Regions from separate parts of the Pseudoalteromonas sp. SWXJZ94C genome, predicted to be linked through region 2. Evidence: predicted binding sites of a transcription regulator. Region 2 holds the regulator's gene; the other holds the start of a gene.
What was found. Region 2 encodes ArgR, which controls arginine synthesis, uptake and breakdown. Its sites were predicted from a motif close to ANTGAATANNTATTCANT; they were not measured.

Region 1: the regulator ArgR is predicted to act here: its motif matches at 2,044-2,061, upstream of argC (N-acetyl-gamma-glutamyl-phosphate reductase).

The regions. Positions count from the first base shown of each region.
Region 1 covers NZ_JADYXF010000048.1:7,087-10,518, reverse strand. Annotated here, with positions in the region: gene panP (pyridoxal-dependent aspartate 1-decarboxylase PanP) at 1-751, shown strand, start outside; gene argE (acetylornithine deacetylase) at 833-1,987, opposite strand; gene argC (N-acetyl-gamma-glutamyl-phosphate reductase) at 2,211-3,221, shown strand; gene argB (acetylglutamate kinase) at 3,222-3,432, shown strand, end outside.
Region 2 covers NZ_JADYXF010000059.1:4,171-7,602, reverse strand. Annotated here, with positions in the region: gene I6F65_RS19070 (ABC transporter ATP-binding protein) at 1-510, shown strand, start outside; gene I6F65_RS19065 (Dyp-type peroxidase) at 559-1,458, shown strand; gene argR (transcriptional regulator ArgR) at 1,475-1,942, opposite strand; gene mdh (malate dehydrogenase) at 2,169-3,101, shown strand; gene ispB (octaprenyl diphosphate synthase) at 3,186-3,432, opposite strand, start outside.

The DNA.
Region 1 (3,432 bases), on a different contig from region 2:
TGATTTGAGCGAAGAAATTGGGTGTCACTTTCATGTAGATGCTGCATGGGGAGGAGCAACTCTTTTATCTAATACGCACCGTCCTTTATTAAAAGGAATTGAACGAGCTGATTCAATTACTATTGATGCACATAAGCAAATGTATGTGCCAATGGGCGCAGGTTTAGTTTTATTTAAAGATCCGACTGCAACTGACGCTATAGAGCACCACGCAGAATATATTTTACGTAAAGGCTCTAAAGATTTAGGTAGTCATACGCTTGAGGGTAGCAGACCCGGTATGGCAATGTTAGTACATGCTTGCTTACGAGTTATAGGTCGTAAAGGCTACGAAATGCTAATTGATCGTAGTATTAAAAAGGCACATTATTTTGCCGATTTAATTAAAGCAGACGAAGACTTTGAACTTGTTTCAGAGCCTGAGCTGTGCTTATTAACGTATCGTTATGTACCAAAAAAAATCAAACAAGCAATAGCTGATGCTGATGCTGCAACTAGGTTAGATATATTTGCCTCATTGAATCGTTTTACGGCCAGTATGCAAAAGCGTCAACGTGAATCGGGACGCTCGTTTGTGTCGCGTACACGTTTAACGCCTTCTAATTATGATAATCAACCTACGGTTGTATTTAGAGTCGTGCTTGCAAATCCGCTTACTTCAGGTGCTATTTTAAAAGATATTTTAGCTGAGCAAAAAGAGTTAGCTAAAACCGATCCTGTCTTTAAAAAGTACTTAAGTAAATATATGTAATTATAAACATCGTTATTTATAATTAACAAAGGCGCTCTTATTCAAGTTAGCGCCTTTTTTGTTGGTTTTTAAAAAGAGTATTTAAGAAAGGCTAAAACAGCTCGCTTTAATTATATTGCTGATAATTTGTTGTGATGGTTTTATTTTTTCTGTCGCTAAAAATTCATCAGGTTGGTGCGCTTGGTTAATAGAGCCTGGACCCATTACAATTGTTTCGCACCCTAGTTGTTGAATATAAGGCGCTTCGGTGCAGTAATTTACAGCAATCGCTTTTTGCCCCGCTATTTTTTCAGCTAACTTAACAAGCGCACTATCGGTGCTGCCGCTAAATGCCGGAATGGGGTCATGCAAATCGATAACACTAACCGCATTAGGGTATTGCTCGTTTATTTCTTTAATTGCATCAAGAACTAAAGCTTGTAACTCTTTAATACTTAAACCCGGTAACGGACGCATATCTATGTGCATTTCACAGCAACCACAAATCCTATTTGCGTTGTCGCCACCATGAATATTTCCAAAATTTAAAGTTGGGTAGGGTATTTCGAAGTGTTCTATTGAATACTTATGCTTTAATTGTTCTTTTAAGATCAGTAATTTTGCAATCACTTTATGCATAACTTCAATGGCGTTAAGACCACGTTCGGGATCGGAGCTATGACCTGAACGACCAACTACTCTAATTGCTGTGCTCATGTGTCCTTTATGAGTAAATACCGGAGTCATATCAGTGGGTTCGCCTATAATACAGCGCGCAGGTTTTAAATTTGGGTGTTTACATATTTGTTGTGCGCCTGCCATTGTTGTTTCTTCGTCGGCAGTGGCGAGTATTAAAATAGGTTGAGTTTGCTGTTTTTCATCAAGCTCACTGACAGCCTGTAATACAAAAGCAAAAAAACCTTTCATATCAATGCTTCCTAACCCATACAATTTATTATCGAGTTCGGTAAGTTTAAATGGATTATGGTTCCAACGGCTGTCGTCAAATGGCACTGTATCGGTGTGACCCGCGAGCATTAATCCGCCATCACCATTCCCTCGTTTTGCCAATAAATTATAACGTCCTTTTCCGCCTTCCAATTCAATTATTTCACAAGTAAAACCAAGGCTTTCACACCATTTTGCAAGTAGCTCAATTACATTTTTATTGCTCATGCATTCACTATCTTCAATCGAACTTATAGAAGGAGCTGCAATTAATTGTTGGTACATAGAAATAAACGATGGCAAAGGCATAAAAAAATCCAAAATAAGTATTCAATTTAATTGCATAACAATATAAAAGTATTTACTATGAATATCAATTCACTTTTTAAGCATAAATATATTAAAGTAATACTATGAAAATAATGCGACGATAATCAAAATTCATTAATAAAAAAGACTTAATTAGCGTCTAAGCTAGTTTAAGCGAACATTATAAGTAAGTAGTAACTAATTTTAAGATAACGAGTAATAAATGAATGTAGTGATTATTGGCGCAAGCGGTTACAGCGGCGCAGAGTTAGCAAGTTTAGTTGCGAAACACCCAAATTTAACTTTAACAGGTTGTTATGTATCAGAAGGCAGTTTGGATAAAAATAAGCTGCTTAGCGATTTGTACCCTGAGCATTTAGGTTTACTTGACCAACCTTTGTTGCCTCTTAGTGAATTAGCTTTAAGCGATATTAGTAATACTGCTGATTACGTATGTTTGTGTACTGATCATAAAGTAAGTGTAGATTTAGCTCCGCGTTTTTTAGCCATGGGTAAAAAAGTATTTGATTTGTCAGGAGGCTATCGCCTCGCTAGCAATGATGATTATGTTACTTATTATGGCTTTGAGCATCAGCACCCTGAATTATTAAATGAAGCAGCTTACGGTTTAGCTGAATGGAATAGCGAAGCAATTATTGCTGCACAGCTAATTGCTGTTGCAGGATGTTATCCAACAGCTGCGCTCAATGCATTAAAGCCTTTGCAACAAGCTGGTTTATTAAGCGATCAAAGTATTATTATTAATGCCGTATCGGGTGTTACGGGTGCAGGGCGTAAAGCGAGTGTTGGCACTCATTTTTGTGAGGTATCGCTTGCTCCTTATAGCTTGTTTAACCATCGCCACGGTCCTGAAATAGAACAGCATCTTGGTCACAAAGTGCTATTTACACCGCATTTAGGTAATTTTCCTCGTGGTATTTTAGAAACTATTTATGTTCAATTAAAGCCAGAGGTAACAAGTGAGCAAGTAACACAAGCGTATCAGGTACTTGCTGATGAGCCACTTATTCGTTTACTAGGCGATAAAATCCCATCAATAAAAGGTGTAGCTAAACAACCTTTCGTTGATATTGGTTGGCAGCAACAAGGATCGCAATTAATTGTTATTGCAGCAATTGATAACTTACTCAAAGGTGCTGCAGGGCAAGCTTTACAATGTATTAATTTATCAATGAATTTAGAACATACCACTGGTTTAAAAGGAGCGTTTTAAATGAGTAAAAAAACGTGGGTTATTAAACTAGGTGGTGCAGTACTTAATATAGAAAATGCAGCTAAAGCATTATTTGATGTACTTAATGAGCAACAAAATGCTCAGTTTGTAATTGTGCACGGTGGCGGTTCACTTGTTGATACTTGGTTAAAAGAAGCTGGTTTTGCCAGTGCTAAACACCAAGGTTTACGTATTAGCCCAGCAGAGCAAA
Region 2 (3,432 bases):
ATTATTAAAACCCAACAAGTATCGGCTGTGTTTGTTACGCATTCAAAAGAGGAGGCATTTGCTTTTTCAGATACGCTTGCCATTATGCATCGGGGTAAAATTGCGCAACAAGGGTCGCCAGAGCAGCTTTTTACATCACCAAGTTCAAAGGAGGTTGCAGAGTTTCTGGGTCAGGGCATATACTTAAGCGCAAATGCATTAACAGCAACTGAATATAAAACGCCATTTGGTGTAGTCGAGTCTGATGTTTTACATAAGCACAAGGCAAGAGTTGGGCAAATATATGTTCGCCCTCATCAAATAGAGCTAATTAGCGACAACACAAGTGATAAACAAAGCGAGCGGGCAGAAATATTAAACAGTCGTTTTATTGGCTCTGCTTATGTTTACACTGTTGTGATTGCAGAACAAGAAATTGAAGTTGCTGCACAATATGGCCAGTCATTTGAGCAAAATGAACAGGTTATAATAAAAATAAAACCTCATACGGTGAATTTCTTCGAATTATAATTAACTTTAATTCGCCGTGTTTATTTGTTTATAAGCTAAGGAATAACAATGGCGCAAGCGCAATCAGGGATTTGTGCTGAAGCAAACTTACACGGTTTGCATTTATTTTTTAATGTATTTGATGGTCAAGATGAGTCTCTGCGCGCAAAACTAAAGCAAGTGAATGCGATTGAAGAAGAATTTAGCGATCAGTTTTCTGAATCAATGTTGTCTTGTATGGTTGCTATTGGTGCGCAGTATTGGCCGCATATTTTACCTGAATATATCCCGAGTGAATTACAAAGCTTTCCAAATATAAATCACAGCGATCACTCTATGAGTGTTCAGCCATGCGATTTATTTGTACAAATACGTTCTGATCGAGAAGACGTTAATCATTTATTTGCGTTGCAAATTTTAAAGCTATTTGCACCTGATGTAGAGTTGGTGGAGCAGATTCGTAACTTTCGTTTTTTGGATGGTCGAGACTTTAACGGTTTTATTTATGGTGGAGATACTGCGCTTGGAAGAAAAAAGCGTGCTACGGCATTAATAAATAAACCAGAGAGTTTTGAAGATCAAGGCAGCTATATCCATGTGCAGCGTTATAAACATGATTTAAGCGTATGGCAGCATTTGTCGTTGAGTGAACAAGAACAAATAATGGGTCGAACACGCCTTGATAATACACTGATTACACCAGCTTTAGAGACCTCTCATGCTGTACGTAACGAGTTAAAAGATGAAAACGGACAACCACTACTATTAAATCAAAGTATGCCTTACGGTGATGTTTACGAGCAGGGAATGTTGTCTATAACATGCGCCTCTACAGGTACTGCATTTGAAAAGGTATTAAAAAGCCGTCTTGGGGAAGGAGAGTGCTACGACCATTGGCTTGATTTTACTCAAGCCGATATGGGCTCTGCTTTTTTTGCACCCTCAGTAGGATTTTTAAAGCAGCTTTAAGCTTTTACTTAATTTATTAAACGTTATCAAATAAAAGTCGTACACGCTCCAGTGTTACGTCTATTTCAGATATTTTTGCAGGAGCGATAAATATTGTATCGTCGCCTGCAATTGTACCTAATACACCATCTGCTTTGCCTAATGAATCAAGTAAACGTGCTATTAATTGTGCAGCGCCAGGGCTAGTACGAATAATGATCATCATTTCGTTATGCATAATATCAATAACTAATTGGCGTAACGGACTCTTTGCTGTTGGTACACCCATTTCCGCAGGTAAACAGTAAACCATTTCTTGTTTTGCATTACGAGTACGTACAGCACCAAATTTACTCAGCATGCGCGATACTTTACTTTGGCTTATATTGTCAAAGCCTTGCTCTTTTAACGCGTCAACTATTTCGCCTTGAGAGCCAAAGTTTTCTTCTTTTAAAAGTGATTTAAATGCTTTTACCAGTGCTTCTTGTTTATCTTGTGGTTGCATAGCCTACATTCATTTTTTGTTATTTATGCTGTAAATTCTACACAATAATGAATAATTATGCAGTAGTTGTTTACTTAACTTGCCAGTTTGAGGTTATTAAATTAATAAGTTTACGACTATGGTCGAAAATATACTTAAAATAAGCAGGATAAATTTGTTTTTAGCTCTTAATTTCTTTATCTTATGTGCCACAAGTATTTCCTACCTCAAATTACGGAGAATTCCAATGAAAGTTACTGTATTAGGTGCTGCGGGCGGTATCGGTCAAGCGTTGTCTTTATTATTAAAAACAGGTTTACCAGCTGGTTCTGAATTATCACTTTATGATGTTGCACCAGTGGTTCCAGGTGTTGCGGTTGACCTTTCTCACATCCCAACAGATGTAAAAGTAGCTGGTTTTGGCGCTGATGAGTTAAATAAAGCGCTTGAAGGTTCTGATATCGTTCTTATCCCAGCGGGTATGCCACGTAAACCAGGTATGGATCGTGCTGATTTATTTAATGTAAATGCTGGCATCATCAAAACTTTAGCAGAAGGCATTGTTGCTAGCTGTCCTAAAGCGTTAGTGGGTATTATTACTAACCCAGTAAACGGCACTGTTCCAATTGTTGCTGAAGTATTTAAAAAAGCAGGTACTTACGACGCTAAACGCGTATTCGGTATTACTACTCTTGATGTGATTCGTTCAGAAGCATTTGTTGCTGAACTTAAAGGCGTTGACGTAGCGACTGTAAAAGTTCCTGTAATCGGTGGTCACTCTGGTACAACTATTCTTCCTTTACTTTCTCAAGTTGAAGGCGTTAGCTTTACTGATGAAGAAGTTGCTGCACTTACTCCACGTATCCAAAATGCGGGTACTGAAGTTGTAAATGCTAAAGCTGGTGGCGGTTCTGCTACATTATCAATGGGTGCTGCTGCTGCACGTTTTTGTATGTCTTTAGTTAAAGGCCTACAAGGTGAAGACGTTGTAGATTACGCTTACGTTGCTGTTGAAAATGGCGATGCAGAATACTTTGCACATCCAGTACGTTTAGGTAAAAACGGCGTAGAAGAAATTCTTTCTTACGGCGAGCTAAGCGCATTTGAAACTAAAGCAAAAAATGACATGCTTGAAACATTGAAAAAAGACATAAAAGAAGGTGTTGATTTCATGGCGTAATAGCCTAAATCAAGTATTAAAAAAGCCTGCATTTGCGGGCTTTTTATTGTTCGGAGTTTATGCACATAATATAAAGTGTTAAAGCTAGTGGTCGCGATCAACCGCTATGCGAGCAAGGCTTATTAATGCCTGCTTATAATCAGACTCAGCTAAAAAGTCTAAACATGCAATTGCTTTATCTGCTTCAACTTCAGCTTTTTTCATTGTAAATTCAAGTGCATTAGTCTGTTTAAGCGCAGATAAAATATCATCTAAGTGATCCATGCCATTACTATGCTCAATAGCATCACGTATAAGCTGCGTTTGCTGCTCGTTACCGTGTTGCATTGCA